Regions from separate parts of the Streptomyces sp. NBC_01176 genome, predicted to be linked through region 4. Evidence: riboswitches for the same ligand, from Rfam matches in the RefSeq annotation. Region 4 holds a riboswitch; each other region holds the start of a gene.
What was found. A riboswitch is a leader RNA that binds a small molecule or an ion and turns the genes downstream of it on or off. The one in region 4 is predicted to bind cyclic di-AMP.
Positions count from the first base shown of each region.

Region 1: it holds a riboswitch for cyclic di-AMP, as region 4 does, so the genes downstream of both, OG199_RS24800 (transglycosylase family protein) here and OG199_RS12805 (M23 family metallopeptidase) in region 4, are expected to answer to the same signal.
Region 2: it holds a riboswitch for cyclic di-AMP, as region 4 does, so the genes downstream of both, OG199_RS18880 (transglycosylase SLT domain-containing protein) here and OG199_RS12805 (M23 family metallopeptidase) in region 4, are expected to answer to the same signal.
Region 3: it holds a riboswitch for cyclic di-AMP, as region 4 does, so the genes downstream of both, OG199_RS08530 (LysM peptidoglycan-binding domain-containing M23 family metallopeptidase) here and OG199_RS12805 (M23 family metallopeptidase) in region 4, are expected to answer to the same signal.

Region 1 covers NZ_CP108600.1:5,736,755-5,742,170, forward strand. The annotation lists gene OG199_RS24785 (globin domain-containing protein) at 1-82, opposite strand, end outside; gene OG199_RS24790 (cytochrome P450) at 239-1,510, shown strand; gene OG199_RS24795 (transglycosylase family protein) at 1,740-2,759, shown strand; cyclic di-AMP (ydaO/yuaA leader) riboswitch at 2,943-3,106, shown strand; gene OG199_RS24800 (transglycosylase family protein) at 3,111-3,803, shown strand; gene eno (phosphopyruvate hydratase) at 4,134-5,416, shown strand, end outside.
Region 2 covers NZ_CP108600.1:4,401,869-4,407,284, forward strand. The annotation lists gene OG199_RS18875 (CocE/NonD family hydrolase) at 1-1,721, shown strand, start outside; cyclic di-AMP (ydaO/yuaA leader) riboswitch at 2,297-2,455, shown strand; gene OG199_RS18880 (transglycosylase SLT domain-containing protein) at 2,460-3,197, shown strand; gene OG199_RS18885 (HAD family hydrolase) at 3,333-4,151, opposite strand; gene OG199_RS18890 (FAD-dependent oxidoreductase) at 4,438-5,416, opposite strand, start outside.
Region 3 covers NZ_CP108600.1:2,027,340-2,032,755, reverse strand. The annotation lists partial or broken gene OG199_RS08550 (lipid II flippase MurJ) at 28-174, shown strand; gene OG199_RS08545 (XRE family transcriptional regulator) at 441-1,094, shown strand; gene OG199_RS08540 (DUF6126 family protein) at 1,136-1,252, shown strand; gene OG199_RS08535 (tyrosine-protein phosphatase) at 1,314-2,111, opposite strand; cyclic di-AMP (ydaO/yuaA leader) riboswitch at 2,664-2,820, shown strand; gene OG199_RS08530 (LysM peptidoglycan-binding domain-containing M23 family metallopeptidase) at 2,826-3,665, shown strand; gene OG199_RS08525 (SGNH/GDSL hydrolase family protein) at 3,939-4,724, shown strand; gene OG199_RS08520 (TetR/AcrR family transcriptional regulator) at 4,813-5,416, opposite strand, start outside.
Region 4 covers NZ_CP108600.1:3,019,860-3,025,275, forward strand. The annotation lists gene OG199_RS12790 (GNAT family N-acetyltransferase) at 1-441, opposite strand, end outside; gene OG199_RS12795 (HPr family phosphocarrier protein) at 620-901, shown strand; gene OG199_RS12800 (GntR family transcriptional regulator) at 1,084-1,779, opposite strand; gene OG199_RS12805 (M23 family metallopeptidase) at 1,968-2,732, opposite strand; cyclic di-AMP (ydaO/yuaA leader) riboswitch at 2,746-2,908, opposite strand; gene OG199_RS12810 (M16 family metallopeptidase) at 3,156-4,544, opposite strand; gene OG199_RS12815 (M16 family metallopeptidase) at 4,541-5,416, opposite strand, start outside.

The DNA of each region.
Region 1 (5,416 bases), 2.7 Mb from region 4:
GATGCGAGTAGAAGTACTTGACCGCGAACTCGGCCCGTCTCTCGACGACCGCGAAGCTGGATCTGAGTATTTCGGGGTCCACGGCGCGAATGTAGAGAGTCGTCGAGCCGCGGAGTCAAACGGCAGGTGATTTACGGACAGTCCGGGGTGAAGTCCGCGCGGCGGCTGCGCCGGGGCGCATTCGGGGCCCGCGCGCCCTGCGGACGCCGGTGCTCCGCCCGCCGGATACCGTCGGGGAGTGACCGACCAGCCCCCGCCGCTCAGCCCCGCACCCGAACTCTTCACCTGGGAGTTCGCCACCGATCCCTACCCGGCGTACGCCTGGCTGCGGGAGCACGCGCCCGTGCACCGGACGCGGCTGCCCAGCGGGGTGGAGGCCTGGCTGGTCACCCGGTACGCGGACGCGAAGCAGGCGCTCGCGGACGGACGGCTCAGCAAGAACCCGGCCCACCACGACGAACCCGCGCACGCGAAAGGCAAGACGGGCATCCCGGGCGAGCGCAAGGCCGAGCTGATGACCCATCTGCTCAACATCGACCCGCCGGACCACACCCGGCTGCGGCGGCTCGTCAGCAAGGCGTTCACCCCGCGCCGGGTCGCCGAGTTCGCACCGCGCGTGCAGGAGCTCACCGACCACCTCATCGACCGGTTCCAGGAGAGGGGCTCCGCCGACCTGATCCACGAGTTCGCTTTCCCGCTCCCCATCTACGCCATCTGCGACCTGCTGGGCGTGCCCCGCGAGGACCAGGACGACTTCCGGGACTGGGCGGGGATGATGATCCGGCACGGCGGCGGCCCGAGGGGCGGGGTCGGGCGGTCCGTCAAGAAGATGCGCGGGTATCTGGGCGAGCTCATCCACAAGAAGCGTGAGGCCCTCCCCGACGTGCCCGCGCCCGGCGAGGACCTCATCTCCGGTCTCATCCGCGCCTCCGACCACGGCGAGCACCTCACCGAGAACGAGGCCGCCGCCATGGCCTTCATCCTGCTCTTCGCCGGGTTCGAGACGACGGTGAACCTGATCGGCAACGGCACGTACGCGCTCCTCACCCACCCCGGGCAGCGGGAGCGGCTGCAGACCTCGCTCGCCGCCGGGGAGAGGGGCCTGCTGGAGACGGGTGTCGAGGAACTCCTGCGCTACGACGGCCCGGTGGAGCTGGCCACGTGGCGGTTCGCCACCGAGGCGGTCCGCATCGGCGGACAGGACATCGCGCCCGGCGACCCCGTGCTCGTCGTCCTCGCGGCCGCGGACCGTGACCCCGCCCGGTTCGGCCGGCCCGACACGCTCGACCTCTCCCGCCGTGACAACCAACACCTCGGCTACGGCCACGGCATCCACTACTGCCTCGGCGCGCCGCTCGCCCGGCTGGAGGGACAGACCGCGCTGGCCACCCTCCTCACCCGGCTGCCCGACCTCCAACTCGCGGTCGATTCGGCTGATTTGCGATGGCGTGGCGGACTCATTATGCGCGGATTGCGCACGCTTCCGGTGGAGTTCACACCTGGTCGGTAGTCATGCGGCAGTCGTACGGTGTGCGCGAGGTGGCTGTCGCGGCGCCCCGTAGTGGTGGCCGCAGAGTATGAAGGTCCGGTCGCCAAAAGGTGATGCTCCCTCAACTCTGTGATCTTCACGTGATCTGCGCTGCACCTACTTGTGACAAGTGATCGGGTGCGGATACGTTCACCCATCAACGCGGCTCATCGGCCGCGTAGTCACCTGCTGTCACGTGAAAGGCTCTCGCATGCTCTCCGGGAACGGCCGCCATCGTCGCCCCCGTCAGGCCCCGGCCCTCATCGTCGCGGCAGGAGTGACCGGATCGGCCATCGCCATCCCGCTGCTCGGTGCCGCCAGCGCGAACGCGGCCGACGGCACCACGTGGGACCGGGTCGCCGAGTGCGAGAGCGGCGGGCAGTGGAGCGCCGACGACGGCAACGGGTACTACGGCGGACTGCAGTTGACCCAGGAGAACTGGCAGCGGTACGGCGGCCGCATGTACGCCCCGAGCGCCGACGAGGCCAGCCGGTCGCAGCAGATAGCCATCGCCGAGAAGGTCCTGGCCGACCAGGGTCTCGCCGCCTGGCCGACCTGCGGCCCGCTCTCCGGGCTCAGCAAGAACTCGGGCGAGGTCTCGGTCGACACCGGCGTGGCCGACGACTCGTCCAGTTCATCCGATTCATCCACTTCGTCCGATGGATCCGGCTCCCTGGGGGATTCGCTGGGGATCGGCGCCTCCTCGTCCGACTCCTCCCGTTCCGACTCTTCCTCCACCGATTCGTCCTCGACCGATTCGTCATCGGACGGGACCGGGAACAGCACGAAATCGGACACGCCCTCGGACGAGGAGTCCGGCAGCGCCCGGGAGACGGACAGTGCGGGCGCGAGGTCGGCGAAGGGTGGCGAATCGGGCAACTCGGGCCAGGACGGGGACGCTTCGACGGCCTCCGAGGGGTCGACGACCGGTGCCGGGCGCCACCGCGGTGGCAGTGCCGCCGAGAACTCCACCGACGCCACGGCGGACGACCGCGGCGACGACTCCTCCGGCCGGCACGCCTCGCGCGACTCCGGCGCCGCCCGCGGCGTCGTCGACGGCTCGTACGTCGTCCGCACCGGAGACAGCCTCTCGACCATCGCCGACACCCTTGACCTCGAAGGCGGATGGACCGGGCTCTACGCCGCGAACGCGAAGACGGTCGGCGTCGACCCGGACCTCATTCTCCCCGGTCAGAGCCTTGCAGTTGATGCCGAATCGGGCGAAAAGTAGCGGGAGTTCACGTCACGGTTCGCTGGGTAATGTCCGGTTTGGCGCAAGTGAGAGATGGATCTCAAAGGCCCTGATCGTCTTTGAAATTCGGTCGATCGACTGCTTACGGTCATCACCGCTCGCCACAGCGGGCCCCGACGGTCGCAACGCCGAATCCTGCCAGCGGCCGTACGGGAACAGTCGACGCGTCAAGCGCCGTAGGCAGGAGCGGGGGACCCAAGGTAAGCGCCGCGCCCGGTAGTTGACCGGGAGCGGCTTGGGGTGAAGACGTGCGCCGAGAGCGCACGGCCGGGCACTCACCCGCCCGAACCCGACAGCTCACCTCGCAGGCGTCGGTGAGGGGATCACTCGATGCTGTTTTCCAGCAAGGGCAAGCACCGCCGTCCGTCCAAGGCCACTCGTGTCGCCACGCTCGCCGGTGTCACCGGCGTCGCCATCGCCGCTCCGCTGATGGCGGCAGGCAACGCCTCCGCCGCCACCGCTTCCGAGTGGGACTCCGTCGCCCAGTGCGAGTCCGGCGGCAACTGGTCGATCAACACCGGCAACGGTTACTACGGCGGCCTGCAGTTCTCGGCCTCCACCTGGGCCGCGTACGGCGGCACCGCCTACGCCTCCACCGCCGACAAGGCCTCGAAGTCCCAGCAGATCACCATCGGCGAGAAGGTCCTCGCCGCGCAGGGCAAGGGCGCCTGGCCGACCTGCGGCACGGGCCTGTCCGGCGCCGCGTACACCGGTGGCACGACCGCCCCCGCCAAGCCGTCCACCTCCGGCGGCACCCAGAGCAGCGAGACCCGGTCGACGGACACCGCGGCCTCCCGTTCCTCCGAGCGCCCGGCGGCCCAGAAGAAGACCGTCTCCACCCCGACCGGCAAGAAGGTCAAGAAGGGCGACGGCGAGTACAAGGTCGTCAAGGGCGACACCCTCAGCTCGATCGCCGAGAAGAAGAAGGTCAAGGGCGGCTGGCAGCAGCTGTTCAAGCTGAACAAGGACATCGTCGACGACGCGGACTTCATCTACCCGGGTCAGCAGCTCCACCTCAGCTGAGACGACGGTCCCCCGGACGAGGGGCCTCTCGGATGACAGGCCCCTCGGCTGGCAGGCCTCCCGTAGGAAGGGTCTCCACGCCGGAGACCCGATAAGGGTCCACCCCCGTCCCCACGGGCTCCCCGCTCCGGTGCGTCTTCCCCCGTACGCACCGGAGCGGGGCTTTTTGTTTCGAAGGGGAACAATATTTACCCTCAGTTCTGCTCAAGGGGTGGTCGAGCGGCTGGCCGATCGCTCCGGGCCGGTTAGGCTCATCCCGCGGAGCCGAACGCGGCACCGTGCAGTGCGGGCCCCGCGGGCCCGCGTACCCGCGTCACATCCCAGAAGGAGATGCTCGTGCCGTCCATCGACGTCGTCGTAGCCCGGGAAATCCTGGACTCCCGAGGCAACCCCACGGTCGAGGTCGAGGTCGGCCTCGACGACGGCAGCACGGGTCGTGCCGCCGTCCCGTCCGGCGCCTCCACGGGTGCCTTCGAGGCCATCGAGCTCCGTGACGGTGACCCCAACCGTTACCAGGGCAAGGGTGTCGAGAAGGCCGTCCTCGCCGTCATCGAGCAGATCGGCCCGGAGCTCGTCGGCTACGACGCCACCGAGCAGCGTCTGATCGACCAGGCCATGTTCGACCTGGACGCCACCGACAACAAGGGCTCGCTGGGCGCCAACGCCATCCTCGGTGTGTCGCTGGCCGTCGCGCACGCCGCCTCCGAGGCGTCCGACCTCCCGCTCTTCCGCTACCTGGGCGGCCCGAACGCGCACCTGCTGCCTGTTCCGATGATGAACATCCTGAACGGCGGCTCGCACGCCGACTCGAACGTGGACATCCAGGAGTTCATGATCGCCCCCATCGGCGCGGAGTCCTTCTCCGAGGCGCTGCGCTGGGGCGCCGAGGTCTACCACACCCTCAAGTCCGTCCTGAAGTCCAAGGGCCTGTCCACCGGCCTCGGCGACGAGGGCGGCTTCGCCCCGAACCTGGAGTCGAACCGCGCCGCGCTCGACCTCATCCTCGAGGCCATCAAGCAGGCCGGTTACGTCCCCGGTGAGCAGATCGCGCTCGCGCTCGACGTCGCCGCGTCCGAGTTCTACAAGGACGGCAAGTACGAGTTCGAGGGCAAGTCCCGCTCGGCCGCCGAGATGACGGAGTACTACGAGGAGCTCGTGGCGGCGTACCCGCTCGTCTCCATCGAGGACCCGCTGTACGAGGACGACTGGGCCGGCTGGAACGTCATCACCCAGAAGCTGGGCGACAAGGTCCAGATCGTCGGCGACGACCTCTTCGTCACCAACCCCGAGCGCCTCGCCCGCGGCATCGAGGAGGGCTCCGCGAACGCCCTGCTCGTCAAGGTGAACCAGATCGGCTCGCTGACCGAGACCCTGGACGCCGTCGAGATGGCCCAGCGCAACGGCTTCAAGTGCATGATGTCCCACCGCTCCGGCGAGACCGAGGACGTCACCATCGCCGACCTGGCCGTCGCGGTGAACTGCGGCCAGATCAAGACCGGCGCCCCGGCCCGCTCGGACCGCGTCGCCAAGTACAACCAGCTGCTGCGCATCGAGGAGATCCTCGACGACGCCGCGGTGTACGCGGGCCGCTCGGCCTTCCCGCGCTTCAAGGG
Region 2 (5,416 bases), 1.4 Mb from region 4:
CGGGAGGTGCCGTCCCCGCCCCCGGCGCGCACGCCCGCGCGGCAGCGGCACTCGCCCACGTCGCCCGCCCGCCGGACCCCGCCCACGTCGGCCAGGTGATGTGGCGTGACATGTGGGTGAAGCGGCTGGAGACGGTGGACCCGTTCATCCGTACGGGGCCGTCGCACCCGGCCCAGGACCCGTACGGGAGCGACGGCGGCGCCCCCGAGAGCGGCTCCGTGATCCGTGCGGCCGTCCTCGCGGTGGGCGGCTGGCACGACCCCTACCGCGACTCGGTGCTGCGCCTGGTCCGGAGCCTCCCGCCGGACCGCGTACGAGGCGTGATCGGCCCCTGGTCGCACGAGTACCCGGACCAGGACCGCCCGCCCGGCCCGGCGATCGGCTTCCTCCAGGAGACGTTGCGCTGGTGGGACCACTGGCTCAGGCCGCACGGCACGCGCACCTCGACCGGCACGGACGCGCGCACCTCGGCCGACCTGGACGCGCGCACCTCGGCCGGCCCGGACGCCGGTTCCTCAGCCGGCACGGACGCCGGTTCCTCAGCCGGCCTGGACGCCGGTTCCGCAGCCAGCACGGACAGCGGCACAGTGATGTCCGAGCCCCTTCTGCGCTGCTACGTCATGGACGCGCACCCACCGGCGACGACGTACGCCTCCCTGCCCGGCCGCTGGGTCGGCGACGGCGCCTGGCCCTCCCCCTTGGTCACCCCCATCGCGTACGCGCTCCGGGGTGCGCCGGTGCTCGTGCGCTCCCCTCAGCACACCGGCGTGGACGCGGGTCGCTTCCGCCCCACCGGAGGCGACGCGGACCTGCCGCCGGACCAGCGGGAGGAGGACGCGAGATCCGCCTGCTTCGAGTTCGAGGTGCCGGGAGAGACCTGGATCCTGGGCCGGCCGAGCGTGCGCCTGCGTCTGACCTTCCACTCGGCCCGGGGCCAGGTGATCGCCCGGGTCTGCGACGTGGCCCCCGACGGCACCTCGACCCTGGTCACTCGGGGTGCCCTGAACGTGTCGGCGCGCGACGGCGGCGATCCGGCCGTCCCCCGAGCACCGGGCACCTCGGAGGACGTGCGTCTCGACCTCGACGCCATCGGCTACGCCGTCCCGCCGGGCCATCGCATCCGCCTCTCCCTCTCCTCCGCGTACTGGCCGTGGAGGTGGCCCGAGCCGGGCTCGGAGGCCGGATTCACCCTGGATCCGTCGGGCAGTTTCCTCGAACTCCCGGTGCGGGCACGGGAGTCGGACCCCGCGATCACCTTCGCGGAGCCGGAGCACTCCGTACCGCTCGGGGTGGCCTCCGCCGCCACCCTCGACGAACCCCGCCCCGAACGCCTGGTCGTACGCGACGTGGCGAAGGACGAGTGGCGTCTAGAAGTCGTCCCGCGCCACTGCGGGACCCGCGTCCACCCGGACGGCCTCGAGCACACGGAGGACGCGCTGGAGACGTACTCCGTCCAGGAAGCCGACCCCCTGAGCGCCCGCGCCCACTTCTCCTGGTCGATCCGTCTGCACCGCCCGGAACCCGCCTGGGACGCGAGGATCGAGGTCCGCTCCGAAGTCACCTGCGACACACGGGACTTCATCACCTCCAGCGAGCTGGTCTGCAAGGACGGCGACGAGGTGGTCTTCCATCGGACGTGGGAGCGGAGAATTCCGCGCACGGCGGGCCAGGGCCTCGGCGACGTCATCGGCGACCCCGCGGAGCAGAGCGCGGACCGCTGAATTCCTGACGCACCCCGGCGGGGACGCCCGCCCGCTTCCACGGGCGGCCAGGAGACGGTCGCGGGACTCGGCAGCGTCGGAGTGGAAGCGGTGGCCGGGATCAACAGGCCATACATGGGGCCTGAGTTCGACCCTCCCCCCGCCAGGAAATGGCACGAACTCCCTGAACACCGGCTTCTCGGACACCACTTGAGGCCCGGCGAGTACCGGCTCCTCCACGCCGACCCCGGCTCGGACCCGTCCGTACGAGCGGCGCGCCCGGCTCCGACCGGGGGCTCAGCAGCCTCTTATCTGTGCCTTATATGCCCGACTTGCCTTCATTGCCGCTTTATTCCTGCCGCGTCGAGTGAGTTGAGTCACGCCGGCAGGTGATCCACTCCACAGCACCGTCCAGCGACTACCCGTTTGCAGAAGCCAAGTTGAGCGAAGCATTCCGGATTAATCGGGCAATTCATCTGCCCTTATGTCCAGGTGAAAACGATCTACACCGCGACATCAAGGCTTGTTCCGGACATGTGCTCTCGCATACCTTCACGTCACTCCGGACGGACCGCCCAATCCTGCCGCCGACCGGAAACCCACACCCGACCACACACGCACGGCAGGAGCGGGGGACCCAGGTAAGCCGCCGATCCGAAGTCCGGAACGGCTAGGGGTGAAGTCGCACTCACTGTGCGGCCGGGCAGCTCCCGCCCGAACCCGACAGCTCACCTCGCAGGCGCCGGAGAGGAACACGTCATGGCCGCAGCAGGTAGACACTGCCACCCGAAGACCCGCAGCACCCTCGTCCGCGGCATTCTCGCTGCGAGCACGGGCGCGGCGGTACTCGCCCTTCCGCTCCTGGGCGCCACCTGCGCACAGGCCGCCACGGGCGCCTCCGACGTCAAGCTCGTCACGTACAAGGTGGTCACGGGCGACACCCTGGCCAAGATCGCGCGGAAGTACCCCTCCAGCGGCGGCTGGAAGAAGCTGTACGAGGCCAACAGCGCGGTCATCGGCCCCAACCCGTCGGCGCTCCGTCCGGGCCTCACCCTGACGGTCGGGACAAAAACCGTCCAGAACACCGCAAAGACGACAAAGGCCACGGCAGCGGTCGCCAAGACCACGACGGTCAAGACCACGGCCGCCAAGACCACGGCCGCCGTGAAGACGTACACGAACGACCTCGACGGCTGGATCAAGCAGTCGCTGGACGTCATGGCCAAGAACGGAATCCCGGGCACCTACAACGGCATCTACCGCAACGTCATGCGGGAGTCCTCCGGAAACCCCAAGGCCATCAACAACTGGGACTCCAACGCCGCCGCCGGTATCCCCTCCAAGGGCCTGCTCCAGGTCATCGACCCGACGTTCAAGGCCTACCACGTGCCCGGCACGTCGTGGGACTCCTACGACCCGGTCGCGAACATCACCGCCGCCTGCAACTACGCCGCGGCCAAGTACGGCTCCATCGACAACGTCAACGGCGCCTACTGAGGGACGCCACGTGCCCGGGGCGCCGGACCGGACATCCGGCGCCCCGGGAAGCCGGAACCACGGGGAACCGGGCCACGGGAATCCGAGGCCTCGGGAAACCGGGGTCACGGGGAACCGGCCCACGGGAAACCGGGGCTACGGAGTGGAGAGCGGGAACAGCCGCTCCAGCACCACCGCGATCCCGTCGTCCTCGTTCGACAGCGTCACCTCGTCGGCCACCGCCTTGAGCTCTGGGTGGGCGTTGGCCATGGCGACCCCGTGGGCGGCCCAGTCGAACATGGGGATGTCGTTGGGCATGTCGCCGAAGGCGACGGTGGCTTCGGAGGCCAGCCCGAGATGGGCGGCGGCGAGAGCCAGCCCCGTCGCCTTGGTCACCCCGCATGGCTGGAGTTCGACCGTGCCGGGCCCCGACATGGTGACGGTGGCCAGAGAACCCACCACCCCCCTGGCCGCCGCGGCCAACTCGTCGTCGGACAGCAGCGGGTGGCGCAGCAGCACCTTGCTGATCGGCTCCGTCCAGAGGTCGTCACGGCGTCCGACCCGTACCGCGGGAAGCGTCGGGTGCGGCATCACATAGCCGGGCTCGATGAGTGTCAGTCCGTCCACGCCGTCCTGGTCCACCGCCGCGTAGAGCAGCCCGACCTCCGCCTCGATCTTTCCGAGCGCCGTCTCCGCGAGTTCCCTGTCCAGGGTCACCGACCACAGCAGACGGTCCTCGCCCGCGTCGTAGAGCTGCGCCCCCTGCCCGCACACCGCCAGTCCCGCGCCGCCGAGTTCGGCGAGGAGCGGGCGCACGCGCGGCGCCGGGCGCCCCGTCACGACCAGATGCCGGGCGCCCGCCCCCACCGCCCTCGCCAACGCGGCCCGGGTCCGCTCGGAGAGTGTGTCGTCGCCGCGGAGCAGCGTTCCGTCCAGGTCAGTGGCGATGAGTGAATATGCAGTCGGAGCGGCCATGATCCGAAGAATACGGATCCGGTGACTCATCGGCCCGGCGTGAACCGGACGACGTCCGGTATCCCGTCAGCAACGCCGTTCACCGCACGGGCCACGCGTGACGGACGGCGTCACACCGTCCGATCCGCCGCGCCGGGCGCCCGGAAGCGCCGCGGCACGGGCTCCAACACCCGCCGCGGACCGGCCGGTTACGGACTGCGGGCTTTCGGGTACTTCCTGACGACGCGGGGGCCGTGGCCCCCCGCCACCACCCCCGCCGCCCTACGCGCGAGCGCCGTGCCTCACCTCAACCGTGAGCCGCCGCCAGGTGCTTGGCCAATCGCGGCGAGGCGAACTCCGTCCCGCACACGAACCGCATCACGGGCCCGTACGAGGCCGCGGCCGGCAACCCCGTGAAGTACAGCCCGGGCACCGAGGACCGGTATCCGGCACCGAGCTTCGGAGTACCGCGGCTCACCGTCAGCTCCGTCCGCAACGCGGGTCCCAGGAAGTCCATCGCGGCGAGGTCGACGCGATAGCCCGTCGCCGCGATGACGTGGTCGGCCGCGAGTTCCTCGGCCGAACCGCCCAGGGTCCGCACGGAGAGCACCGGGCGGCTCCCGGAGACCGAGGCACGCTCGATCCGGGCGATCTCGCTGACCTCGACCTTGCCCTCGAAGCGGTCCCGGAGCCACCACGCGCCGAGCGGGCCGAGCACCCGGCGGACGAGATAGTGCCGGGTCTCGGCGGGCAGGTAGCGGTAGGGATGCGGGTAGTAACTGAGCGCCCACAGCGACCAGGCGCGTCCGAAGGGCGACTCCGGGCGCAGCTTCGGCTGCCCCCAGGGCGGCGCGCCGAAGGCGACCCTGCCCCGGCCCCGGGACACCACGCGCACCTGCGCCCCCGCCTCCGCCGCGAGTGCGGCCGTCTCGAGGGCGGACTGTCCCGCTCCGACGACGATCAGTTCCTTGCCGGAGAACCGGGTGAGGTCGTGGTGCTGGGAGCTGTGCGAGACGGGGCCGGTGGGCGCCGGTCCGTCCGCCGCCGCCTCACCGAGCTCGGGCGGCAGATGGGCGAGGCCGTACAGTCCGGTGGCCACGACGACCGCGCGTGCCGTGAACGACTCCCCCGAGTCCAGCTTCAGCTCGAAGCCCTCGCCGCCCCGCCGGTCGACGGAGACGACCCGCACCTGCTCCAGCTCGGGCACGAGCCGCTGCTGGAACCACTCCCCGTACGCGATGAACGTCTCGACCGGGATGATGTCCTCGTCCGTGACGAGCCGCGGT
Region 3 (5,416 bases), 990 kb from region 4:
AGGGGACGCGGAGCGCGGCGAGAACGCTACGCCTCCGCCGCGGACACGGCACTGCCCCATGGCGGGGTGGGATTTTCGGCCTAGACCTACGCGCAGACCATCTGGTCGCTGCCGCGGTCGGTCGTCACCGTCTCGCTGGTCACCGCCCTGCTGCCGCGGATGAGCCGGGCGGTGCTCTCGCACGATTCCTGGAGGTCAGCGAGGTGCGGAGCCTGCCGGGCCTGGGGTGAACGCCCGGTCCCGACCGCGTCGCAGCGGCCGGTCGTCGACGGCTGTCACCGGGCGAGAGCAGGCTTCCGGCCTCGGCGACGGTCTCCGGCGACGGCTCGAGGTCGCGACGGAGGTTCTCCGGCTTCCCGCGCCACGACGCCGGCCACGGCGTCTTTGCCTCTGAGGCAAGAAATTTGCCCGAGAGGCAAGATTGCGGCTCAATGGAGTGCATGAGCCCCATCGAGCCGGGGGCGGCCGGTACGCCGCCCGAGCCCGGGACAGCCGACGCGCTGCCCGTCGTCGCGCCGCAGTTGCGTGAACTGCGGCGGCGCGCCGCACTGACCCTGGAGGCCGCGGCCCGCGCCGCAGGGCTCTCGGCCGCCCATCTCTCCCGGCTGGAGACGGGACAGCGCCAGCCCTCGCTGCCGATGCTGCTCGCTCTCGCCCGCATCTACGGTACGACGGTCTCGGAGCTGCTGGGCGAGAGGGTCGCCGAACGGGACGCCATCGTCCGGGCCGCCGACATGGAGCCGACCGCGGCGGGCGGCTGGACCTACTGGCAGGCCGGTTCGCCGGGCCGCGGGATGCAGGCGCTGCGGGTGCACGTCCCCTACGGCTCCCAGGGCGACATCGTGCGCGTCCATCCCGGCGAGGAGTGGCTCCACGTCCTCCAGGGGCGGCTGCGGCTGCGCCTCGGGGACACCACGCAGGTGCTCGCGCCCGGGGACAGCGCGCACTTCGACTCGCTGACCCCGCACCGCATAGCCGCCGCCGACCAGGCGGGCGCCGATCTCCTCTTCGTACACACCCTGTTGCAGAGCCCCGCCGCCGCGCTGTGCCTCGGCCCGGCGGCGGCGCACCCGACCCTGGGAGAGATGTCATGACGGAACCCACGCAACCCACGGAACCCGGCCCCCGTCGGTCCATGGAGGACAAGTTCCCCCGTGCGCTGTGGGTACGGCTGATCATCTACGTCGCCGTCGGTCACCTCTTCGCCGCCTTCATCTACCTGCTGTTCACGCTGGGAGCGCAGAACCAGTAGACCGGGGGCCGGCGGACGTCCGTACAGCCGTACAGCCGTACCGCCGTACCGCCCGTGGACGTCAGTCGAGGAGCCGGTCGCGCAGCCGGTCGCGCAGGTCGGGGGTGAGGCGCAGGGCCTGCTCCAGGTAGCTGTCGACGCCGCCCCAGGTCTCCTCGATCGTCTCGAAGGCCGCCGTCAGATACTCGGCCCGCGCGTCGAACAGCGGGCTGAGCAGCTCCATGACCTCGGGGGAGCGGGCCGTGTCCGAGGTGCCGTTGCGGTGGACCTTGTAGCGGCGGTGCCGCGCGTTCGACTCCAGGTAGTCGGCGACGATGGCGTCGCGCTCGACGCCCACGGCGAGCAGCGTCACGGCTATGGACAGGCCGGCGCGGTCCTTGCCCGCCGCGCAGTGCATCAGCGCGGGCACGCTGTCCTCGGCCAGGGCGTGCAGCACCTGGGAGTGCTCGGCCGTCCGCTCGGTGATGATCGTGCGGTACGAACCGATCATCCGGTCCGCCGCCCGGCCGTCGCCGAGGTGGGCACGGAGCTGGTCGAGCTCGCCGTCGCGGACCATCTTCCAGAACTCGCTGCCGTCGGCCGGGTCCGTCAGCGGAAGGTTCACGTTCCGGACACCGGGCAGCTCGACGTCCGGCCCCTCCAGCTTCTGGTCCGAGGCATTGCGGAAGTCGAAGATCGTGTGCAGGCCGAGCGAGGAGAGGAACACGGCGTCCTCCTCCGTGGCGTGCGCGAGGTGACCACTGCGGAACAGCCGCCCGGACCGCACCCGTCGGCCGTCCACGGTGGGCAGGCCGCCCACGTCTCGGAAGTTGCGCACTCCGGCCAGCTCGGGCTCGGTCGACGGGACCTGCTGCGTCACGGGGGCTCCTCCCATAGGGCCGTCGGCACCGCTCGTCGTTGCTCGCCGACGGGAATCGCCTCTCGACGATACGACATGGGTTCCTCGGGCAATGAGTTGTCCACAGGCGCCCCGAGAACGGCGCTCTCGGGGCGCACGGACGGGTGAAACAGGTGAAGTGCATCGAAATGCGGTGCTGTTGCACCACGGACCGCGCCCGGGACCGCGCGGGGATCTCGGTGCGCCGCGGTCATCAACCTTTGTCTGATATTGGCGTTTTGTGTCAGTTGTCACTTCAGGTCGAACTCGCCCGGGAATATGGCTACATGGGAGGACGTGCGTGAGCAGCGTCATACGCGTGACGATGCGTGGCGGCATTCCCTCCACCATGTGCCCGGACCGCCGCGCGGATTGCCGGGATGGAGGGGGCGCTGTGCACGGAGGGTGACGGGCAATTCGGGCATCGATCATGAAAAGGGTGCGTGCGGGGATCGCGCACAGTTGTCGACGCCCTCTCCCCTCGCCTACGTTCGCCCTCAATCCGGACGGACGCCCAATCCTGCCGCCGCCCGGAATCCGCACTCACCCGTACGCGGCAGGAGCGGGGGATCCACAGGTATCGCGCCTGTTCCGGTCTCCGGAACGGCTAGGGGTACAGCCGCGCTGCCGCGCGGCCGGACATCTCCAGTCCGCACCCGACAGCTCACCTCGCAGGCGCCGGAGAGGAAATGCGCCATGCCCGCGAAGGGTAAGCACCGTCGCCCCAAGTTCCTGCGTCTGCCCCGCTCGATCGCCGTGCTCGGCACCGGTGGTGCCGCGCTCGCAATGCCGCTGATGGGGGCCGTCTGCGCCCATGCCGCGGCCCCGGCGGCCGCGGTCCCGTCCGCCGTGCAGAAGATCACGACGGTTTCCGTACCTGGGACCGCCGCGGAGAAGACCGCGGCGAAGACCTATGTCGTGAAGGCCGGCGACACACTCGCGAAGATCGCCGACCGGCAGCACGTCAGCGGCGGCTGGAAGAAGCTCTACGCCGACAACCGCGCGGTCGTCGGCGGCGATCCGACGGCGATCCACCCCGGTCTGAAGCTCACGATCGAGGGGCAGGGCGCCGCGCAGCCGGCCGCGTCCACCGCCACCCAGGCCTCCGCGGCCAAGGCCGCCGCAGCCGGGTACACCCTGCCGGTCGAGGGGGCCACCATCGGCACCGGCTACAAGGTGCCCGGCAGCATGTGGTCCAGCGGCTACCACACCGGTGTGGACTTCGTGGTCCCGACCGGCACCACGATCAGGTCCGTCGCCGCGGGCACCGTCGTCTCGGCCGGCTGGGGCGGCGCGTACGGCAACCAGGTCGTCATCCAGCACGCGGACGGCCGGTACTCGCAGTACGCCCACATGTCCGCGCTCTCCGTCGCGGCGGGGCAGACCGTGACCGAGGGGCAGCAGGTCGGCGTCTCCGGCGCGACCGGCAACGTCACCGGTCCGCACCTGCACTTCGAGATCCGCACGACGCCGGACTACGGCTCGGACATGGACCCGGTCGCGTACCTGCGCTCGTACGGAGTCGTCGTCGGCTGACGCCCCCACGCGACCCGCGGGCCGGACCCCACGATCCCGGGGTCCGGCCCGCGGTGTCTCGTCGATGCCGTGCCGGCGTCGTCTCCGGATCACGGTCTTCCAGGTGTGGCGGCTGTTCAACCACGCCTGAGAGAACCCTATTCCGGATTTCGCCGGTCTTTATGAGTGGCTTATCTCACCACCCGTCAACCCATTCCTACGGTCGCGTAGCTCACATCCCAAGGTGAATCATGGCTCGACGTGGCAGACGATTCGAAGAGTGACAACAGAGCGGTGATCGGGTCGTACGTGGCGGTGGGGGACAGCTTCACCGAAGGCGTCGGCGACCCCGGCCCCGAAGGAGCCTTCGTCGGTTGGGCGGACCGTTTCGCGGTACTGCTCGCGGACCGGCAGCCGGAAGGCGACTTCACCTACACCAACCTCGCCGTCCGCGGGAAGCTGCTCGACCAGGTCATCGACGACCAGCTCCGGCGGGCCAAGGAACTCGCCCCGGACCTGGTCTCCTTCTGCGCGGGCGGCAACGACATCATCCGGCCCGGCACCGACCCCGACGAGGTCGCGGAGCGCTTCGAGCGCGCGGTCGCCGACCTCACCTCGGCCGTCGGCACCGTCATGGTGACGACCGGCTTCGACACCCGTGGCGTCCCGGTGCTGAAGCACCTGCGCGGCAAGATCGCCACGTACAACGGACATGTGCGGGCCATCGCGGACCGGTACGGCTGTCCGGTCCTCGACCTGTGGTCCCTGAAGACGATCCAGGACCGGCGCGCCTGGGACGGCGACCGACTGCACCTGTCGCCGGAGGGCCACACCCGGGTCGCGCTGCGGGCCGGCCAGGTCCTCGGCCTCGACGTGCCCGCCGACCCGGACCAGCCCTGGCCGCCCCTGCCGCCCCGCGGCACGCTGGAGGTACGGCGCGACGACATCCACTGGGCGCGCGAATACCTCGTGCCGTGGATCGGACGAAGGCTGCGCGGGGAGTCCTCGGGCGACCATGTCGCGGCCAAGGGCAGCCTGTCGCCGAACGACATCAGGATGCGGATCGGATCCGTCGCCTGAGCCGCGTGACATCGCGGGACGGCCGACGGGCGGGACCGCGGGGGGGCGTCGCCCCGGACACGGCGGGGGATGTGCCGGGGCAGGCGCCTCAGCGCACCGCCGCCGTCAGGGCCGCCCGCTCGATTCCCAACTCCCGCGCGAGCGCGTCGTCCACCCACTCCTGGGCCCGCGCCCGCGACACCGCGCCCGTGTAGGCGGTCATCTGCACCGCCAGCCCGTCGAGCAGCGCCGTCAGCCGCAGCGCGGCTCCCGCGGGATCCGGGCACCGGAACTCGCCGCCGGCCACTCCCTCCGCGATCACCTCGGTGATCGCGGCCTTCCACTGCCTGTCGAGGTCACGCGTGACCTCCCGCAGCGCGGGCTCGCGCAGCGCCGCGCCCCAGCCCTCGATCCACAGTCGCCAGCCCTTGGCCTGGCCGGTCGGCGCGTACCAGCGGACGGCCGCGCGCAGTCGTCGCAGCGCGGACGTACGGCGGCCGAGCAGCTTGCGCAGATGGGCGAGGTCGTCCTCGGCGGCGTGGGTGAACGCGGCCGCGACCAGCTTCTCCTTGGTGGAGAAGTGGTACAGCACCAACGCGTTGCTCACCCCGAGCGACGAGGCCACGTCGGCGATCCGTACCGCCGCCACGCCCCGCGCCTCGATCTGTCCGATGGCAGCCCGCAGCAATTCCTGACGCCGCTCCGCCACGCTC
Region 4 (5,416 bases):
GAACCGGCGGATGTCCCGCTCCCTGGCCACCGCGGCGATGTGTTCGAGGAGGGCGGAGGCGACGCCGCGTCCCTGGTGGGCGTCCTGCACGAGGAAGGCGACCTCGGCCTCGTCGGCGGGCGCGGAGGCGGGCAGGCCACCGGCACCAATGCGGTCATAGCGTACGGTGGCGATGAACTCGCCGCCGATCGTGGCCGCGAGCCCCACCCTGTCCACGAAGTCGTGGTGCGTGAAGCGGTGGACGTCCTTGGCGGACAGACGCGGGTACGGCGCGAAGAAGCGGTAGTACTTCGACTCGTCCGAGACCTGCTCGTAGAAGCTGACCAGGCGCTCGGCGTCGTCGACGGTGATGGGCCTGATGCGGGCCGTGCCTCCGTCGCGCAGCACCACGTCGGCCTCCCAGTGGGAGGGGTACTCGTGCCGGTCCGACGAGGTCTGCATGGGCCCCAGAGTACGGCTCGCGTCCGACAGCGGCGCGAGGCAGGCTAGGGGCAGCGGATTCGGATCCAGGCCGGGGTCCGAAGCCGGGTTCGGGGCAGGTAGGACACCCGCTTCGGACGCGCTTCACTCTATGGAACACTGGTCTAGACAACCCTGAACCCCTGAAGGGCAGCATCACATGGCTGAGCGCCGCGTCAACGTCGGCTGGGCCGAGGGCCTCCACGCCCGTCCCGCCTCCATCTTCGTCCGGGCGGCCACGGCCTCCGGCATCCCCGTGACGATCGCCAAGGCGGACGGCAACCCCGTCAACGCGGCCTCCATGCTGGCGGTCCTCGGCCTGGGCGCCCAGGGCGGCGAGGAGATCGTCCTCGCCTCGGAGGCCGAGGGCGCGGACGCCGCCCTCGACCGACTGGCCAAGCTGGTCGCGGAAGGCCTCGAGGAGCTTCCCGAGACCGTCTGAGGCGCCCCCCTCACGGGGCTCCGAATTGACGGCGGCGAAGGACTTCACAACCGAAGGACATCGCCCCGTACGCATATCGAAGGGCTCGCCTGAAAACATCGGGCGGGCCCTTCGCTTTTTCGAATTACGGGCAGCAGAAATAATCCCCCGCGAATTACCCCTCTTTGTATACGGCCCCTGTGTTAATGACGCAGGCCCGTCATGTTTACGGGACGTTGCGAAGTCCTCACACGGTCCGGGCGGTCTCCCCCGCCGGGAAACCTCAGCCGGTGCGCGGCCGTCGCGCGCTCGGTGTGCAGCGCCGTGATGGCCCGGGCCCGCTCGCCGTCGCCGCGCGCCACCGCGTCCACGATGCCGCCGTGCTCCGCCCACGACTCCACCGGATCGGCGGGCGCCTCGACCGCGTACATCCAGGCGATCTTGTGCCGCAGCTGGGCCAGCGTGGACGTCAGCGCGGGGCTCCCGGAGGCCTGTGCGAGCGTCTCGTGGAACCAGCCGCCCAGGGAGCGCAGATCCTCGCTGTTCCCCCTCCTGGAGCGCTCCTGGCCCAGCCTGACCAGGCCTCGCAGCACCTTGAGGTGGGCCTCGGTGCGCCGCTGGGCGGCCCGGGACGCCCCCAGCGGCTCCAGCAGCATGCGCATCTCCAGCAGGTCCGCGGCCTCCTGCTCGGTGGGCTCCGCCACGCACGCGCCCGCGTGCCGGCGGGTGACGACGAATCCCTCGGCCTCCAGGGTGCGCAGGGCCTCGCGCACCGGGACGCGCGAGACGCCGTAGCGGCGCGCGAGCAGTTCCTCGGTGAGCCGGCCGCCGCGCTCGTAGACACCCGCGACGATGTCGTCACGGATCGCCGTGCATACCGAGTGCGCGGGAATGCGCATGACCGGACCTCCGCCTTAATCCCCGCGAAACGCGGTCGATTGACGCTCGTTCGGCGACTCTATTGCAGCGGGCCGGAATTTCCGATGGCGGACCGGAATCCATGGATATTTTTTGGACAGACAGCCGTTCGAAACGACGAAGCCCCGGCTCGGGTGAACCGGGGCTTCGGAAGTGCGGACTCCTGGCGTCAGACGTTCACGCCGTGCGAGCGGAGGTAGGCGACCGGGTCGATGTCGGAGCCGTACTCCGCCGTGGTGCGGGCCTCGAAGTGGAGGTGGGGTCCGGTGGTGTTTCCGGTGGCCCCGGAGAGGCCCAGCCGACCGCCGGGCGTGACGGTCTGGCCCACGGAGACACCGATGGACGACAGGTGGCCGTACATCGTGTACGTGCCGTCGTGCATCCGCAGGACGACCTGGTTGCCGTAGGCGCCGCCCCAGCCGGCCGTGACGACCGTGCCCGAGCCGACCGCGTGGACCGGGGTCCCGGACGCGGCGTGGAAGTCGACGCCGGTGTGGCTGCCGGAGGACCAGAGGCTGCCGCCGGCCTTGTAGCCCGTGGAGACGTACGAGCCGGGGATCGGCAGGACGAAGGTGTTGAGACGCTTGCGCTCGGCGGCGCGGGCGGCGCGCTCCTTGGCCTCGCGCTCCTTCTTGGCCTCCTCGACGGCTCGCTTGCGCGCGGCCTGTTCGGCCTTCAGACGGGCGGCGGCCTCGTCGGCGGCACGCTGCTGCGCGGCGGCCTGCGCGTCGATCTGGGCGGCGACCGTGTCGCCGATGGTGACGGCCTGGGTCAGTCCGGTCTGCTCGACGGAGGTGTCCGCGGCGAAGGCCGGGGCGGCCAGGGTTCCGATGACACCGGTGGTGGTGAGCGCCGCGACGCCGACGGCGTTCGAGGTGGTGCGCTTCACGCGGCTCGGACGACGGTGTTTCCCGGGGCCACAGGTGAACGCCATGAAGGGGCTTGGTCCTTTCCTTCCCTCTCGCCTACCGGGTTAGCTGACGGGTTCGGAGCAGGAAGGTCTCCTACGGACGCCCTCGCGGGGAGGGGGGTCCGATTCACCCCAGGGACTGCGTACGGGTCCCCGGCTCCCCTGGCTCGCGCCGTACGGGGACTCGGCGATGACTGTCCGGTGCCGCGGACGCGGCGCACTGCCTGACGAACAGCCGGACCGACGCTAAGCGGGCCCTCTTTCAAACAACAAACGGATCACGGTTTTTGTAGTGCATGCCACAGGGAAGAAAGGCAACCCCCCTACCAATACGGACAAATTGAGGGTGTTGTCAGGGCAAAAGGGGGCCCGGGCGACTCTTCGGTCACCCGGGCCCCCTGGGCTCGCGTCTTCCGCCGCGCATTCCGCCCGGCTTCCGCTCCGCTTCTACTCCGCGGCCACGACGGTCACTTCACCGATGCCGAGCGCCTTGACGGGCTCCTCGATCTGCGCGGCGTCGCCCACCAGGACCGTGACCAGACGGTCCACCGGGAAGGCGCTCACCGCCGCAGCGGTGGCCTCCACGGTGCCGGTCGCGGCGAGCTGCTGATAGAGCGTCGCCTGGTAGTCGTCCGGCAGGTACTGCTCGACCTGGTCGGCGAGCGTGCCCGCGACGGCCGCCGCGGTCTCGAACTTGAGGGGCGCCACGCCCACCAGGTTCTGCACGGCGACGTCCCGTTCGGCGTCCGTCAGACCATCCGCGGCGAGGGTGCGCAGCACCTTCCAGAGGTCGTCCAGCGCCGGCCCGGTGTTCGGGGTGTCCACGGAGCCGCTGATGGCGAGCATCGCGATGCCCGTGCCGTCCGGGGCGGAACGCATCACCTGACCGAAGGCCCGCACCCCGTAGGTGTAGCCCTTCTCCTCGCGCAGCACGCGGTCCAGGCGCGAGGTGAGGGTGCCGCCGAGGCAGTACGTGCCGAGCACCTGGGCCGGCCAGACACGGTCGTGCCGGTCCGAGCCGACACGGCCGATCAGCAGCTGCGTCTGGACCGCGCCGGGACGGTCCACGATGATCACGCGACCGGTGTCGTCGGCGGTGACCGGCGGCACGGGACGCGGCTCGGCGGAGGAGCCCGTCCAGGCGCCGAGCGTCTCGGCGAGCAGCCCGTCGAGGTCCACGCCGGTGAGGTCGCCGACGATCACCGCGGTGGACGTGGCCGGGCGTACGTGCCGGTCGTAGAAGGCGCGCACGCCCGCCGCGTCGATCTTCTGGACGGTCTCCTCGGTGCCCTGCCGGGGACGGGACATCCGCGAGGTCGCCGGGAACAGCTCCCTGGAGAGCTCCTTCGCCGCGCGGCGGGCCGGGTTGGCGCTCTCGTGCGGGATCTCGTCGAGCCGGTTGCGCACCAGCCGCTCGATCTCGCTCTCGGCGAACGCCGGTGCCCTCAGGGCGTCGGCGAGCAGTCCGAGCGCCTTGGGCAGGCGCGAGACGGGTACTTCGAGGGACAGGCGGACGCCGGGGTGGTCGGCGTGCGCGTCGAGGGTGGCACCGCAGCGCTCCAGCTCGGCGGCGAACTCCTCGGCGGAGAGCTTGTCGGTGCCCTCGGAGAACGCGCGCGCCATGATCGTGGCGATGCCGTCGTAGCCGGCCGGCTCGGCCTCCAGCGGCGCGGCGAGCAGCACCTCGACGGCGACGACCTGCTGGCCCGGGCGGTCGCAGTGCAACAGGGTCAGGCCGTTGTCCAGCGTGCCGCGCTCGGGAGCGGGGAACGCCCAGGGCTTGGGCCGGCCGGCCTGGGGCTGCGGGTGGAACTCCATGGTGGCGAGCTCGGTCACTTCGCCGCCTCCTCGTCGGTGTCGTCGGCGGCGTCGGTGGCTTCGTCCGCGGCGGTGGCTTCGTCGGCGATCGGCTCGTAGACGAGCACCGCGCGGTTGTCGGGGCGCAGGCGGGCCTTGGCGACCTCCTGGACCTCCTCGGCGGTGATGTCGAGGATGCGCCGCACGGCCGTCAGGGCGAGCAGCGGATCGCCGAACAGGACCGCGTACCGGCACAGTTCGTCGGCGCGGCCCGCGACCGTGCCGAGCCGGTCCAGCCACTCGCGCTCCAACTGGGCCTGGGCGCGCTCCATCTCCTCGGCCGTGGGGCCCTCCTCGGCGAACCGGGCGAGCTCCTCGTCGACCGCGGCCTCGATGACCGGGACCTCGACGTCGCCGGACGTCTTCACGTCGAGCCAGCCGAGGGAAGGCGCCCCGGCGAGCCGCAGCAGGCCGAACCCGGCCGCGACGGCGGTGCGGTCGCGGCGTACGAGCCGGTTGTACAGGCGGGAGGACTCGCCGCCGCCGAGGACGGTCAGCGCGAGGTCGGCCGCGTCGGACGCGCGCGTGCCGTCCTCGGGGAGCCGGTAGGCGGCCATCAGGGCGCGCGCCGGGACCTCTTCCTCGACGACCTCGCGCAGCTGCTCGCCGATGGTCTCGGGCAGCGAACCGTCGCGCGGGGCGGGCTTTCCGTCGTGCCCGGGGATGGAGCCGAAGTACTTCTCGACCCAGGCGAGCGTCTGCTCGGGGTCGATGTCGCCGACGACCGAGAGCACCGCGTTGTTGGGCGCGTAGTAGGTGCGGAAGAAGGCGCGGGCGTCCTCCAGGGTCGCCGCGTCCAGGTCCGCCATCGACCCGATCGGGGTGTGGTGGTACGGGTGGCCCTCGGGGTA